DNA from 2 places in the Faecalimonas umbilicata genome. Region 1 is predicted to be linked to the other one. Evidence: riboswitches for the same ligand, from Rfam matches in the RefSeq annotation. Region 1 holds a riboswitch; the other holds the start of a gene.
The links. A riboswitch is a leader RNA that binds a small molecule or an ion and turns the genes downstream of it on or off. The one in region 1 is predicted to bind thiamine pyrophosphate.
Positions count from the first base shown of each region.

Region 2: it holds a riboswitch for thiamine pyrophosphate, as region 1 does, so the genes downstream of both, thiC (phosphomethylpyrimidine synthase ThiC) here and thiT (energy-coupled thiamine transporter ThiT) in region 1, are expected to answer to the same signal.

Region 1 covers NZ_AP031411.1:785,882-794,082, forward strand. Annotated here, with positions in the region: gene mfd (transcription-repair coupling factor) at 1-511, shown strand, start outside; gene ACGG81_RS03825 (peptidyl-prolyl cis-trans isomerase) at 557-1,618, shown strand; gene ACGG81_RS03830 (GatB/YqeY domain-containing protein) at 1,647-2,093, shown strand; gene ACGG81_RS03835 (NfeD family protein) at 2,237-2,662, shown strand; TPP riboswitch at 2,714-2,815, shown strand; gene thiT (energy-coupled thiamine transporter ThiT) at 2,851-3,516, shown strand; gene ACGG81_RS03845 (stage V sporulation T C-terminal domain-containing protein) at 3,618-4,166, shown strand; gene ACGG81_RS03850 (TIGR04086 family membrane protein) at 4,254-4,628, shown strand; gene scfA (six-cysteine ranthipeptide SCIFF) at 4,703-4,846, shown strand; gene scfB (thioether cross-link-forming SCIFF peptide maturase) at 4,930-6,330, shown strand; gene secD (protein translocase subunit SecD) at 6,351-8,201, shown strand, end outside.
Region 2 covers NZ_AP031411.1:2,466,862-2,475,062, forward strand. Annotated here, with positions in the region: gene ACGG81_RS11835 (glycoside hydrolase family 3 protein) at 1-795, opposite strand, end outside; gene ACGG81_RS11840 (AIM24 family protein) at 951-1,721, opposite strand; gene thiC (phosphomethylpyrimidine synthase ThiC) at 1,887-3,194, opposite strand; TPP riboswitch at 3,417-3,522, opposite strand; gene ACGG81_RS11850 (D-lyxose/D-mannose family sugar isomerase) at 3,551-3,721, opposite strand; gene ACGG81_RS11855 (iron-containing alcohol dehydrogenase) at 3,756-4,925, opposite strand; gene ACGG81_RS11860 (MerR family transcriptional regulator) at 5,122-5,523, shown strand; gene ACGG81_RS11865 (YitT family protein) at 5,553-6,242, opposite strand; gene ACGG81_RS11870 (MerR family transcriptional regulator) at 6,336-7,127, shown strand; gene ACGG81_RS11875 (ABC transporter ATP-binding protein) at 7,209-8,183, opposite strand; gene ACGG81_RS11880 (ABC transporter ATP-binding protein) at 8,187-8,201, opposite strand, start outside.

The DNA of each region.
Region 1 (8,201 bases):
TGAGGCAGTGAAGCATCTGAAGGGCGAAGTAGAGGAAGAACCATATACGACAACGGTGGACCTAAATGTGGATGCATATATTCCTGCATCGTATATTCCGAATGAATATCAGAAGCTGGATATCTATAAGCGGATCGCAGGGATTGAGACAGAGGAAGAGATGGATGATATGATCGAGGAACTGATCGATCGCTTTGGAGATATTCCAAGAAAAGTTCAAAAGCTTCTGGCGATTGCGAACCTGAAAGCGATGGCACACCGACTGTATATTACGGCAGTAGAACAAAAGGGAGAAGAGTATCAATTTACCATGTTTGAGCATGCCAGAATTCGGACAGAAAAAATTCCGAAGCTTTTGGAACTGTACAAAGAAGAGTTGCATTTCAAAATGGATACGCCTCCATATTTCCTCTATCATAAGAAGAACAGAAACCGAAAAGGCAAAGAGGAAGATCCAATTGAAGTTGTGAAAAAAGTGTTAATTGATATGAAAACATTGCTAGAATCATAGTCAGAGAGTATAATGAGAGAGTTAGAAACACGAAGGAGGGCAATTATGAGAAGGACAGGAAAAAAAGCGGCAGCGCTTGCTGTGACAGCAGCACTGGCAGTTTCCGCTGCCGGCTGCGGGTCTGTCAAAGACAGCGATGTGGTAGTTACGATTGGTGGAGAAAAAGTGACTGTAGGTGTTGCCAATTTTTTTGCGCGCTATCAGCAGGCAGAATATGAAACATACTACTCAGGAGTGATGGGAGAGGACATGTGGTCTACAGAGATTTCCAAAGGGAAATCCTATGAGGAGACGGTGAAAAATCAGATCTTAGAGACACTGGAAAATATGTATGTACTCGAAGACCATATGGGCGATTACAAAGTCGAGATCACCGAGGAGGAAAAGAAGAAGATCAGTGAGGCAGCAAAAGCGTTTGATGAGGCAAACGGACTGGAAGAAAAGGGAGCTGTTTCCGGAACAACAGAAAATGTAGAGCGGATGCTGACACTTGTGACGATTCAAGAGAAAATGCAGAAGGCGATGGTCGCAGATGTGGATACAGAAGTGTCTGATGAAGAGGCGGCACAAAAGAGTATGCAGTATGTCAACCTTTCTCTGACAAAGACAAAAGAAGACGGAAGCACAGAGCAGATGACCGAGGAAGAAAAGGCAGAGGCAAAGAAAAAGGCAGAAGCATTCCAGAAAGCAGTTAAGGAAGGGGCTGACTTTGCAAAGACTGCAAAAGAGAAGGAACTGGAAGTAAAGACAATGACTTTTGACGAAGAGACGACAACTCCGGATGAGGGATTGATGACGAAGGCGAATAAACTTGGCGAAGGGGAAGTCTCAGAGGTGATCGAGACGGACAGTGGCTACTATGTGTTGAAAGTGACAAGCCTTCTTGACCGGGAAGCGACCGATGCAGAAAAAGAATCTATCGCAGAAGAGCGAAAGGAAAAACAGTACAAAGATCTGTGCGAAGAGTGGAAAAAAGATGTAAAGATTGAAGTCAATGAAAAGGTATGGGATAAGATCAGTTTCGAGAAAAAAGGGATTAAGATGAAACAGCAGGAAGAGATTCCATATGCAGAAGGATCTGACACAGATAAAAGTGACCAGAAATAATCGAAAATAGAAGAATGGAGGAGATTTGATGAGTAAGATTGAAGAAGTAAGAAGTGCGATGGTAAGTGCGATGAAGGCAGGGGACAAGGAGACGAAGGAGTCCTTATCACTGCTTTTATCTGCGCTGAAGAATAAGGTGATTGACAAAAAAGGAGATCTGACACCGGAAGAAGAGACACAGGTTATCCTAAAAGAGATCAAGCAGACAAAAGAGACGTTGGAACTTGCACCGGCAGACCGAAGTGACATTGTGGAAGAATGCCAGAAGAGAATTGCAGTGTTGGAACAGTTTGCACCAAAGATGATGTCAGAAGAAGAAATCCGCGGAGTGATCAAAGAGGTGCTTGCTTCTCTGGCGCTGGAGACACCGACAGCAAAAGACAAAGGAAAGATTATGAAAGAACTGATGCCGAAAGTAAAAGGAAAGGCAGATGGAAAGCTTGTAAATGACATCGTACTGTCTTTTCTGAACTAGTTCGGGAAAACGGAAGATCTCCCGAAAAAGCGATGAGAGAATGTGCTAAAAAAGTTCTGAAAAAGATGTAAAAAAAGATTGTTTAATTGCAACGGCTGATATAGTATAGAGGTAACAAAAAGGAGAAAGGGCGGAGGTATATGATGAGCATTGTATGGTTGGCGTTGATTGTGATTTTTCTGATCGTTGAGATCGCCACAGTAGGACTGACTTCCATCTGGCTTGCAGGAGGTGCACTGGCGGCACTGGTGGTAGAACTTCTCGGACTTGGAATCGTATGGCAGATCGCAGCTTTTCTGATCGTGACTTTTATACTGTTATATTTTACGAGACCTTGGGCGCAGAAATATTTGAATGCGAAATCAGTGAAGACAAACTATGAGAGTCTGATCGGGCAGAAAATTAAGATGACAGAGCAGGTAGATAATTTGAGTCAGACAGGGAAAGCAGTCGTCAACGGACAGGAATGGACGGTCAGAGCGGAAGCAGATGGAGACATTCTGGAACCGGGCGATTTCGGAGAGGTACTCAGGGTCGAGGGTGTAAAGCTGATCGTAAAGAAAATTTGACAAAAAAAGAAAGTATGGTACAATGCTATATGAAATGACAAATTTCATATAGCATTTTGCTAGGGGAGCCCAGGGCTGAGAAATCACATTGCGTGATGACCCTCACTACTTGAACCGGTTAGTACCGGCGGAAGGAAGCAGTACCAGAATGGTTCCTCCTGTAAAAAAATAATAAAGGAGGTTTTTTTATGTCATTTTTTGTAACAAAAGCAGATGGGGCATACAGTCTGACAACGGCAGGTTATGTGGCAGTTGCTGTGATTCTTGTGGCATTGATCGTTGTAGCTGCGCTGTTTGCAAAATGGGAGAAGAAAGAAAAAAAGAAAATTGGAACAAAACAGCTTGTCGTATGTGCGATGGCAGTTGCACTTGCGATGGTGACATCGATGTTAAAGATTTATTCTTTTCCATTTGGTGGATCGGTAACATTATTCAGCATGTTGTTTATCTGTTTCGTTGGCTATTTATATGGACCGGCGACGGGGATGCTGACTGGGGCGGCCTACGGGGTACTTCAGCTTCTGATTGAACCATATATTTATTTCCCACTTCAAGTGCTTGTAGATTATCCGCTCGCATTCGGGGCACTCGGACTTTCAGGATGTTTCAGCAAATCCAAACATGGTCTTGTAAAAGGATACTTGTTTGGCGTTCTTGCAAGATATGTATTTGCGGTAATTTCCGGATGGCTCTTTTTTGGAGAATATGCGTGGGACGGTTGGGCGGCGCTTCCATATTCGCTTGTATATAATGGATGTTATATTTTTGCAGAGGCAGCGCTTACAGTTCTCGTTTTATCGATTCCGGCAGTCTCCAAAGCGATGAAGAAAGTGAAGATAACAGCGGTCAACTAATCAATCGGATAGAATTAAAAATAAAAATGTCATAAATTCCTTCATTTTACAGATACTATTTCCAGAAATGGAAAACAAAGTAAAATGGAGGAATTTTTTATATGAAAGCAACAGGAGTCGTAAGAAGAATTGATGATCTCGGGAGGGTTGTAATTCCAAAGGAAATCCGACGGACACTCAGGATTCATGAAGGAGATCCACTTGAAATCTTTACCGATCGAGAGGGAGGTGTCATTTTAAAGAAGTATTCTCCAGTCGGAGAAATGACACCGCTTGCGATACAGTATGCGGAAAGTCTTGCCCAGGTAGCAAAATGTACTGTCTGCATCACCGATCATGAGACGGTAGTCGCAGCGGCGGGAAATGGAAAAAAAGAATTTGCGGGGAAAAGAGTCAGCGAGGCATTTCAGACCTGTCTAAGTGACAGAAAGGAGAGATGTGCAGCCAGAGGGGAGAAAGGATTTGTTTTATTGACAGAAGGGCAGAGCGCAGTCTTTACGGAGGAAATCATCAGCCCGATTGTGGCAGAGGGAGATGTGATCGGTGCGGTTGTACTTTTGATGAAAGAGGAAACAAAGAGGACGGAAGATGGAGCAGAAAAGCTTGCACTTGCAGCGGCAGCTTTTCTCGGGAAACAGATGGAATTTTAAGATGGTCATAAAACATTGTGGACGGGCATAGATTAGAGTGTACTTATTATTTGGTGCAAATACGCTTGAAATCTGGGAGGGACGACAATGGAGAAGACAATCAGACAGGAAATGAAAGTCACATGGGTGTTAAAGGCGCTGATGGCAGCTTACGTTGTGACCGGCTTACTTCTTTTGCTGCTGACGCTGCTTGTATACAAGATGGAGTTCAGTGAGGAAAAGGTGACGGCGGGGATTACAGCGATCTATGTACTGTCCACATTTGTGGGCGGACTTGTGATCGGGAAGCTTTCCAAAATGAGAAAATTTTTGTGGGGACTTGCGGTCGGAATTTTATATTTCGGGTTATTGCTTTTGATTTCCTTTGGGATTTATCGTACCTTACAAGGAAATGGGACGAATATTTTGACGTCGTTCCTGCTCTGTGCGGCAGGTGGAATGGCGGGTGGAATGATTTCTTAAAAGAAAGTCTTTTAAATCTTACATGCATGTGATATAATAAGCTAAGTTAATGCTAATTTAAGGAGGAATGTAAGATGAAGCACATTAAAACATTAAATACTCAGACATTAAACAATACAATGAAAAAAGGCGGATGTGGAGAATGCCAGACATCTTGTCAGTCAGCATGTAAGACATCTTGCACAGTTGGAAATCAAACTTGCGAACAAAAGAAATAAGCTAACATCGCACAGATTGAGATCAGGCAGCGGCTTCGGTCGCTGCTTTGTCTTTGCGTTAAGAAGAAAGGAGCAGAACACAAGTGATTCATCAGTATGTAAATAATGGGTATCACATCGTGCTGGATGTCAACAGCGGTTCCGTTCATGTTGTAGATGAACTTTGCTATGATGTCATTCAGGCGCTGGATACAATGGGAATAGATCAGGCAGAAAATCCTGTGGAAGAGTTGAAAAAAGAAGAAACAGCAGCAGGGCTTTTGGAGAAGCTTTCAGCAAAATATGCAGAGAGTGATCTGAAAGATGCCTATGGAGATATCGTGGAACTGACAGAAGCAGGTCAGTTGTTTACAAAAGATATTTATGAACAGTATATCGGGGAAGTGAAGCAGAGAAAGACAGTGGTAAAGGCGCTCTGTATGCACATCGCACATGACTGTAATCTTGCCTGCAAATATTGTTTTGCAGAAGAAGGAGAATATCATGGAAGAAGAGCGCTGATGTCCTATGAAGTTGGAAAGAAAGCGCTGGATTTCCTGATCGCAAACTCTGGAAACAGAAGAAATCTGGAAGTAGATTTCTTTGGAGGGGAGCCTTTGATGAACTGGCAGGTTGTCAAAGACCTGGTGGCATACGGACGTGAGCAGGAAAAGATACATAACAAAAATTTCCGTTTTACGATCACAACAAACGGTGTACTTTTAAATGATGAGGTACAGGAATTTGTCAACAAAGAGATGGACAATGTTGTCTTAAGTCTTGATGGAAGAAAGGAAGTCAACGATAAGATGCGTCCGTTCCGCAATGGAAAGGGAAGTTATGATCTGATCGTGCCGAAATTCCAGAAGCTTGCAGATAGCAGAAATCAAGAGAAATACTATGTGCGTGGGACATTTACAAGAGATAACCTTGATTTTTCAAAAGATGTGCTGCATTTTGCAGATCTTGGTTTCAAACAGATCTCTATTGAACCGGTCGTAGGGGAAGATTCAGATTTCTATTCTATTAAAAAAGAGGATCTTCCAAAGATCTTTGAAGAGTACGATGCACTTGCAAAAGCACTTGTAGAGAGAGAGCAGGAAGGAAAAGGAGTGAATTTCTTCCACTTCATGATCGATCTCGACGGTGGTCCGTGCGTTGCAAAGAGATTGTCTGGATGTGGTTCGGGCACAGAGTATCTTGCAGTGACGCCTTGGGGAGATCTTTACCCTTGTCATCAGTTCGTAGGAGAAGAAGAGTTCCTGATGGGAAATGTAGATGACGGAATTGTGAAGCCGGAGATCGCAGAGGAATTCCGGGGATGTAGTGTATACTCCAAAGAAAAATGTAAGAATTGTTTTGCGAAGTTCTACTGCAGCGGTGGTTGTATGGCGAACTCTCAGAAGTTCCACGGATCGATCCATGACACATATGACATCGGATGCGAGATGGAAAGAAAGCGTGTAGAATGCGCAATCATGATGAAGGCAGCATTGGCAGAGTAAGGGAAAGAAGGTAACAGGACATGAAAAAATCAAGAGGAGTATGGAGCCTGATCGCGACTACACTTCTGATCGTTTTGCTCGGATTTACGACAATCGTCGGATTCGGAAAGGGAAAGATTGGTTCTGTAAAGAACATCACACTGGGGCTGGACCTTGCCGGTGGTGTGAGTATTACCTATCAGGCGAAGGATAAAAATCCTACTTCAGAGCAGATGAGTGATACGATCTACAAGCTTCAAAAGCGTGTGGAGCAGTATAGCACAGAGGCGACAGTTTACCAGGAAGGTGACGACCGGATCAACATTGAGATTCCGGGTGTGACAGATGCAAATAAGATCCTCGATGAGCTTGGAAAACCGGGGTCATTGGTATTCCAGGATTCAGAAGGAAACGTTGTCTTAGAAGGAACGGATGTGAAGACAGCTTCTGCAAAGACAACGCAGGATGAGATGAACAATAAAGAGTATATCGTGGAACTGATCCTCACAAAGGACGGTACAGATAAATTTGCCAAGGCGACAGCGGAAAATCTTGGAAAACAGATTGCGATCGTCTATGATGGAAAGACGATCAGCAATCCGGTTGTACAGTCTGAGATTGATGGCGGACAGGCCTATATAGACGGAATGGCTTCCTATGAAGAGGCAGAAAATCTGGCATCTACAATCCGTATCGGAGGACTTCAGCTGGAACTGGAAGAACTTCGCTCTAATGTAGTCGGAGCGCAGCTCGGAGAAGAGGCAATCAGCACAAGTCTTCTTGCTGGAGCGATCGGACTTGCGATCGTGCTTGTATTTATGTGTATTGTATATCTGCTTCCGGGATTTGCATCCAGCATTGCTCTGATCATTTACACAGGACTGACACTAGTACTTTTAAATGCATTTAATATCACATTGACTCTACCGGGGATCGCTGGTATCGTGCTGTCCATCGGTATGGCGGTCGATGCAAATGTCATTATTTTTGCGAGAGTCAGAGAAGAACTGGCAGCAGGAAGGGCTGTGAAATCAGCGCTTCGCATCGGATTTCAGAAAGCATTGTCTGCAATTATTGATGGAAATATCACAACATTGATCGCAGCACTGGTACTTGGATTAAAAGGAACAGGAAGTGTCAAAGGGTTTGCACAGACACTTGCACTTGGTGTGGTTGTGTCCATGTTTACAGCACTTTTCATTACAAGAATCATTATCTTCTCGCTGTATGCGATCGGTTTCCGTGATGTGAAGTTTTATGGAGCGAAGAAGACAACGAAAGTTCGCAACTTCCTCGGAAAGAAAGCAGTCTGCTTTGCTATCTCCGGAGTGATCATCCTCGGCGGACTTGGAATCATGGGATATCATGCAGCAAAAGGGCAGGGGGCATTTAAGTACAGCCTGGAATTTATGGGAGGTACTTCCACAAATGTGACATTCAATGAGGATTACTCAATCAAAGAGATTGATTCCAAAGTGGTTCCGGTTGTTGAGAAGATTACAAAAGATGCAAATGTGCAGACACAAAAAGTTGATGGTTCCAATGCGGTCATTATCAAAACGAGAAGTCTTGACTTAGAGGAGCGTGAAGCATTTAATAAAGCAATGGTAGACAATTTTGATGTGGACGAAAGTCTGATCACTTCTGAGAATATCAGCTCTACCGTAAGTTCCGAGATGAGAAGCGACGCAGTTGTTGCGCTTTTAATCGCGACAGCCTGCATGCTTCTGTATATTTGGTTCCGCTTTAAAGATGTGCGCTTTGCAACAAGTGCAGTCATCGCATTGTTAAATGACGTACTGTTTGTTGTAGTTTTCTATGGAGTGGCAAGAATTTCTGTCGGAAATACATTTATCGCATGTATTTTGACAATGGTCGGATATTCGATCAAC
Region 2 (8,201 bases), 1.2 Mb from region 1:
CTCCGGACTTAATGTAGCCGGCATCATATCTTCGTCCTTTAACTCAGGATTAATGGCTTTTGCATAAGAAGGAAGCATGATGTGTCCTCCCATGATCGCATCCAGATCATTCTCAATCAATGTACGGTAAACATGTCCGTAAGTCTCATCCCATTTTTCCACATCAAAATAGTTTACATTGTTTGCAATGTGTGCATCTCTGAAGTCTTGTCCATTTCCCGGAAAATGTTTCGCTGCGCATGCAAATCCCGGAATCGTATGTGCTCCATTTAAATATGCTTTGCTCATAGTTGCTACACGTTCTGCATCTCCGCCGAATGCACGTGTCACAATCTCTGTATTCTCCCAGTTGTAAAGAATATCTGCCACCGGTGCAAATGCCATGTTACATCCGATTGCCGCTGCCTGTTCATTTGCCATCTTTCCTAATGCAAATGCATACTCTTCCTTATCTGTAGCTGCGATCTTCACACCAGCTCCAATATGTGTCCCATCTGCACATGCGCCGTCTCCTCCGGCTTCTGTGTTGCATGCGATAAATACCGGAACCTTTGCATATTTCTGAAGGATCCGATTCTGTTCCTGAATCGCCTTTCCCGGAGCCGGATTGTAACGGCATCCACCAAGGTGATATTTTTCCATTAATTCTTTTAAATATTCTTCATCGTGTGAAGCTGTCAGCTGAAAGAATAACTGTCCTACTTTTTCTTCCGGGCTCATATTTGCAATTGTGTCTTTTACCCATTGACAGTCTTCCTCTGACAGATAATACGGTCTTGCTTTTAAATCTACCATATAAATAACATTCTCCTCTCTGCATAAAGCTTTTGCGCAACTGATTATACCATTATATTATACAAAAATGCTACATATTTCTTGTATATTTTACACAAATTTCATTTTTCTTTTTCCTAATATAGATTTTCTAATACTATGCAAAGCTGGCTACTCTATACTGCTCCATCCAGCACTGGAGCCAGGAGAACTTTTCCGGTTCCACGATACACATTTACAAGTCCTTCCCCCGAAGCTGCCGAACCTATCAGTGTCTTTCCTGACCGTTCTACAGTAAAACTTAAGCTGCCGCTCCATGCGATCGCCATGTTGCCATCTACTTTCAATACATCATCCTGGAGAGTGATCTCCACAAGCTCCTCTTTCGGACAAGGTGCTTCCAGACAAAGCACTCCCTCTCCTACCACTCCAAGATTGAACAGTCCTTCATTTCCTGCAACAGCAGAAGAAAGATTGGAGCGCATCACTGCTTTGTGCTTCAGTCTTGCATCACATGCCAGGAACAATCCGTCATCCAACACGATGGAACCATTCCAGTCTTTTAAATCTACCAGTAGGATGTGCTTATAAGTCGGTTCCAACACAAGAATTCCGTTTCCGGTATATTCCGGCTTGATTGCCGATTCCCCGGTTGCTTTTCCCCTGACTGCTTTTCCAAAGAAATCGCCCACACCTTTTACTCCCGTTGTCGCATTGACATTGCCTACGGTCCACTGCATTGCTCCTGCCTGAAGTGTGATATTTGCCTGATTGACATCACAGATAACCTGGCGCTTTCTCACATTCATCTCATTACAAAAATAGGCCAACGCGGCATTGTGCGGCATCACACTTAAATCACGCTGATATTCTATGACAGTAAACGGACCAAGAGAGTTTAACACTTTAATATCATCATTATTCGTAAAATTAGAGATTCTATACATCGTTTTCTTCCTCCTTATCACACTTTCCTGCAATCTGTGCTAGTAGGTTTATTATACGGTGTTTGTACAAAAAATACAATATTTTTATATTTTCCATTTATTTTTTATGCAGTTTATATGCTTGCATTGAAGTGCTCCATCATCTTTCACTGTTCTGAATTTTTATTACAGAATATCGATATACTCTCCATTCAATGCCTTATTCATACTTCTGACCGCACAGAATTTTCCACACATAGAGCAACTCTCTTCAATTTCCGGTTTGCGGTCTTCCCGAATCTGTTTTGCCGTTTCTGGATCCATAGAACACTTCCACTGCTCCTCCCAATCAAAAGTTCTTCTGGCATCCGCCATACGATCATCAATATCTCTTGCGTGCGGAACATGTTTTGCAATATCTGCGGCATGCGCTGCAATTCTGGAAGCGATGATCCCCTGTTTGACATCTTCTACATTCGGAAGCGCCAGATGTTCTGCCGGTGTCACATAGCAAAGAAATGCTGCACCTGCTGAAGCTGCTACTGCACCTCCGATCGCCGCTGTAATATGGTCATATCCCGGTGCAATATCAGTCACGATCGGTCCCAGTACATAAAACGGAGCACCCATGCAGATTGTCTGCTGCAATTTCATATTTGCTTCAATCTGATCCAATGGCATATGCCCCGGGCCTTCTACCATCACCTGCACATCTTTTGCCCATGCACGTTTTGTCAGCTCTCCCAAGCGCACCAACTCTTCAATCTGACACACGTCACTCGCATCGGCCAGACAGCCCGGACGGCATGCATCCCCAAGTGAAATTGTGACATCATATTCCCGGCAGATTTCAAGAATCTCATCAAAGTATTCGTAAAATGGATTTTCATTTCCAGTCATACTCATCCACGCAAACACAAGCGATCCGCCTCTGGATACAATATTCATTTTTCTTTTATGCTTCTTGATCTGTTCAATTGTCTTTCTTGTAATTCCACAGTGCAGTGTGACAAAATCCACTCCATCCTCTGCGTGGAGTCTTACTACATCAATAAAATCTTTTGCTGTCAGTGTGGCAAGATCTCTCTTATAATGAATCACACTATCATAAACCGGAACGGTTCCGATCATCGCCGGACATTCTTGTGTCAGTTTTCTTCGAAATGGCTGCGTATTCCCATGAGAAGAAAGGTCCATAATTGCCTCTGCTCCCATATTTACCGCCGCCATGACTTTTTCCATCTCAACCTCATAATCTTTGCAATCTTTTGACACTCCCAGATTTACATTGATCTTCGTACGAAGCATAGATCCTACTCCATTTGGATCCAGGCATTTATGCCTTTTGTTGGCGCAGATCGCCACCTGTCCTTTCGCCACCAGATCCCGGATTTCCTCCTCTGTACGGTATTCCTTCCGCGCAACTGCCCGCATCTCCTCTGTGATGATTCCCTTTCTTGCTGCTTCCATCTGTGTGTAGTATTTTTCTGACATATGATGTACCTCTTCTTTCTTCTGCCCGCGGCAGAATATTTTTCATTTGCTCTGTGCCGGAATTTTTTTATGACAGAACTCCAAAAGGATTTCAAGGATTATGCCTGGGCGGAGCATTTTTTCATAGGACTCTGCTTTTTATTCCATAGCATTTCTCGGAAATTTCCTATGTAATAAAATATAATAAAAAAACAGAGTACCTCAATTGGTACTCCGTCAAACTTCTTAAAATCAATTCTTTCCTACGTTGGCATTATCCAAATCAGGTATCAGGGTCGAAGTTCACACCTTCCTCTCAGCCTGTCTACAAGCTCCCCGGCTATTTACTTTTCTAGAAAATAGTAACACACCAATAACTAAAAGTCAATTTTTTGATCTTCCAGAAATTTTCTGATTTCGTCATATTCTTCAGACTTGTCTTCCCAGTCTTTCGGTGTCCAGCTACAAAATGGAGACAATGCAAACCCATTCTCTTTCGCAAGTTTCTCCATCTCTTTTATACATTGACTAATTTTTGAACGTTTCATTTCTTTCCTCTCCTCCCTCCAGAGGGTTCACCGTCTATTCCATGCTTTTCCTCAAAATATCGACAATTTCTTTATGCGAAAGAATCTTATATCCCCCGTCCATCACAAATGTTCCTTCTGCAATTCCCTCTATCATCTCTTCTGTCACACCAAGTTCCCGCAGATTCATGACAAGCCCAATTTCACGCATCCAGCTTTCCATGCTTGCCAGACCTTCCTTTGCAATCTGCTCTTTACTCTTTCCTTCTACCTGTATTCCCCAGACATTCTCGGCGAACCGCACAAATTTCTGCAAACCATATGGACAAATATAACGGTAGTATGCCATTGAGACTGCAGCCAGTGTCATTCCATGTGTGGCGTCTGTATATGCGCCGACTGACTGCCCTATCATATGAACCATCCAATCGGTTGTCTTTCCCTGTTCCACCATAGTATTCAATGCCCATGTTGCTGTCCACATAATATTGCTGCGCGCCTCATAATCCATTGGATCTACAACCGCAATTCTTGAAGAATGGATCAAGGACTTCATCAGCCCCTCCATGACATAGTCTGAAGTATTGTCATCCTCCCCGGAAAAATATTGTTCGGTAATGTGATTAAAAATATCATAGATTCCTGCTACCATCTGATATTTTGGCAATGTATAGGTAAATACCGGATTTAAAATGGAGAATTTCGGGAAAACATTCTCCCCAAATACATGACCGATCTTCCGTTTCCTCTCCGAATTTGTAATGACTGAACCACCATTCATCTCTGATCCAGTTCCTACCATCGTCAGCACACATCCAACCGGGATGATTCGATTATCTACCTCTTCCATCCTCTCATAATATTTTTCCCATGGATCTTCCTCACAATATGCAGATACCGAGACGGCCTTTGCATAATCACACACCGATCCTCCCCCTACTGCAAGAATCAGATCCACCTCGTTTTCTCTCGCGATCTTACATCCCTCATACAATTTTTCTACTGTCGGATTCGGCATTACTCCTGGGTCCTCAAACACTGTTTTCCCTGCTTCTTTTAACAGTTCCATTACCTGATCATAGATGCCGTTTTTCTTAATCGAGTCTCTTCCATAACTCAGCTGCACCTTTGGTCCGTATTTTTCTAATTCTTCTTTCAAAAAAGTAAGGGATTGTTCCCCAAAATAAAGTTTTGTTGGATTACAATATTGAAAATTTCCTAACATAATTTTTCCTTCCTTTCCACTTTTTGCAAAGCATGCTCTATCCAAGAACCCTTGTCGCTTTTGAGCAGCTCTGCACACATTGACTTTCTTCGCTATTCATGTTATGTTCATCATAATACCTGAACTTAACTTTAGGTCAATACTTATTTTCAAAAATCAAAAAAGAGATCTGATAAATGAAATTGGAGGAACCCATATGTATACAATTGGCCAAGTCGCAAAACTAGTTCACCTTCCCATCTCTACCATCCGCTATTATGACAAGGAAGGTCTGTTCCCGACACTTGAGCGTACTTCCGGCATCCGTAAGTTCAGCGAAAAAGAACTGGAAGCACTTCGGATGATCGAATGCCTGAAAAAATCTGGGCTGAAGATCAAAGAAATCAAGTTATTTATGGAATGGTGTGCCCAAGGAAGTTCCACTTACGAAAAGCGCTTAGAACTATTTCTACATCAGCGCAAAGCGGTAGAAGAAAAAATTGAAAAACTGGAAAAAGTACTCGACATGATCCAGTTCAAATGCTGGTATTACGAGCAGGCGCTCGCAGATGGAAATGAAGATCGACTAAAAACATATACAGAAACTCCTCAAGATTAAAATCCTGAGGAGTAATAAATGCTTTCTGTCTATTGGCTGATATCTCCATCCCCCGCTGTCCAACTCTCTCTGTTTGGTTCCACAGCAAAAGAATAAGAGTCCTCTTTATCCTTTTTTCTAAATGGAATCTTTTGCATAACTCCAATAATCTGTCCGGATAAAATAACGGTCAAAAGCGAATAAATGATCTTACTTACTGGAATGTAGGTAAGAGAGATAAGCAATACCACCAGATCACTGATCAAATAAATCCATTGGATATCTAACGGAAGTACTCGATCCAAACTCATTGCAAGCGCATCATCTCCAGTCGGAGCTCCACCTACTCGAACACATAATCCTACGCTTACACCTACAAATATTGCTCCTACAACTGCTGCCAGAAGTGGTTTTGTGGCAATGTCAGGGAATAATGGATCAAACTGTTCGAAGATCCCATAAAAAACAGAAAATCCAATAGAAGAAATAAAAGAATATACAAGAAAAAGTTTTCCCAATAATTTCCATCCCAAAAGGTAACATAATACCGTCAGTATAAATCCTGAAACCGATGGCGAAATCCCAAACCAATATTCTAAAAGAAGTGTTAACCCTAAAATTCCGCCCTCTGTCACATTGGACATTGAATGGATATTGTAAAGTCCAAATGCCAATATCGCACTTCCCAATAGTAAAAGTAATACGGATGATAATTTCATTTCCTTCCAAACTGAACGCATTTTAAAAAATCCTTTCTATTAACCTATCATGGAATCTATACACTCATTATAAACTCTGGTATAATACTAGAGTCAAGGAGATCAATAGAAAATATGAAAATTTTTTTTAAAATTGGTGAAATTTCTAAATTATATGGAATCGGTGTAGATTCTATACGTTATTATGAAGAAATTGGAATTATCAAACCTCAGCGTTCTGAATCTGGATATCGCTATTATAGTATTCACGACATATGGAGATTAAATGTAATCCGAGATTTACGCTCCATTGGATTTACAATGGAACAAATCCGCGAATACTTAGACCATCATACAGTTTTGTCTTCAATTTCTATGCTGGAAGACGAAAAAGACGCGATTGCAAAGCAAATACAGTATCTGCAAAAGCTGCAAAAAAATGTAGAGCACAGATTGCATAACATTCATTCCGCATTATCTCTTCCTTTAGGTGAAATCTGCTTAATGAATATTCCCCCTCGCCGTTGCCACCTTCTTCCCGAAGGATATAAAAATGAAGAAGAAATGGATGTTCTGATCAAACAGCTTATCAATCTAAATCAAAATCGCTTATACATTATCGGAAGTAATCAAATTGGAACTATGATTTCTCTGCCCTCTCTCGTAAATAAAAAAGTGCTTTCCTATCAATCTGTTTTTCTTATCGATGAAGAAGGCGAGGATATTCTTGCCGGCGGTCATTACCTTTGCGTCACTTATCGCGGGGATTATAAACAGAGCTCCTACTGGGGACAAGAACTCATCCAATATGCACACACTCACAACTTCAAAGTGCTTGGTAACTTATTGGAAATTCTTTGGATCGACATTCACACAACTTCTGATGAATCAGAATATATTACACAATTACAGCTTCCTATCGAATAAAATACTAAGACTGATAAGCGGTGGTAAAATCATATCAACCACTGTTTACCAGTCTTTTTTATCTCATATACAGTTTCCTTACTAAGCTAAGGGATGATGGCAAAAAAATATTGTTTCATTTCTTTTCTTTTGTTCTGGAAATTTCTGCTTACAAATATCTGTATGATATTTACAACGTGAATAAAATGGACACATATCTTCTCTTTTTTCTACTTTGATTTCATTGGCCTCTTGTAAAGATTGTTGCAAATCTTCTTTGTCCCCATTTGGAACTCTCATTTTAGGAACCGATTGGAGCAAATATTCTGTATAAGGATGTTTTGGATTGGTATACACTTCTTCAACGGAACCAATCTCACAGATTCTTCCCAAGTACATGATCGCAACTCGATCCGCAATATAGCGCACAACTCCCAAATCATGTGAAATGAACAATAAACTCAAATTACGATTTTTCTGGATTTCCTTTAATAAATTCAAAATCTGTGCTTGTACAGAAACATCCAGTGCAGATACTGGTTCATCGCATGCAATAAATGCCGGTTCCAATGCTAAGGCCCTTGCAATCCCAATTCGCTGACGTTGTCCCCCTGAAAATTGATAAGGATATCGCTTCATATGCGTTTCGTTAAGCCCCACAATTTCCAATAGTTCTTTTACTTTTTTTCTTGCTTCCTTTTTATTTGCATACACTTTATTTGCCAAAAGCGGTTCCATCAGGATTTCTTCCACTTTCATCTTTGGATCTAAAGATGCATAAGGATCCTGAAAGACCATCTGCATATTTTTACGCATTTCCTTTTTTACTTCTTTTTTAGAAAAAATATTTTCTCCCTCAAAAAGTATATCTCCATCTGTCGGCTTTTCTAATCCTAGAATGATTCGTCCCAATGTTGTTTTTCCACATCCCGATTCTCCCACAAGAGCTAACGTTTCATTGTTGTAAATTTCTAAATCAACATGATGTAATACATGATTTTCCTTTTTTGCACTAAACAGTCCTTTTGCCACAAAAGTTTTACTTATATTTTGTGCTATGATTAATGAATTTCCCATAAATTATCTACCCTCTTC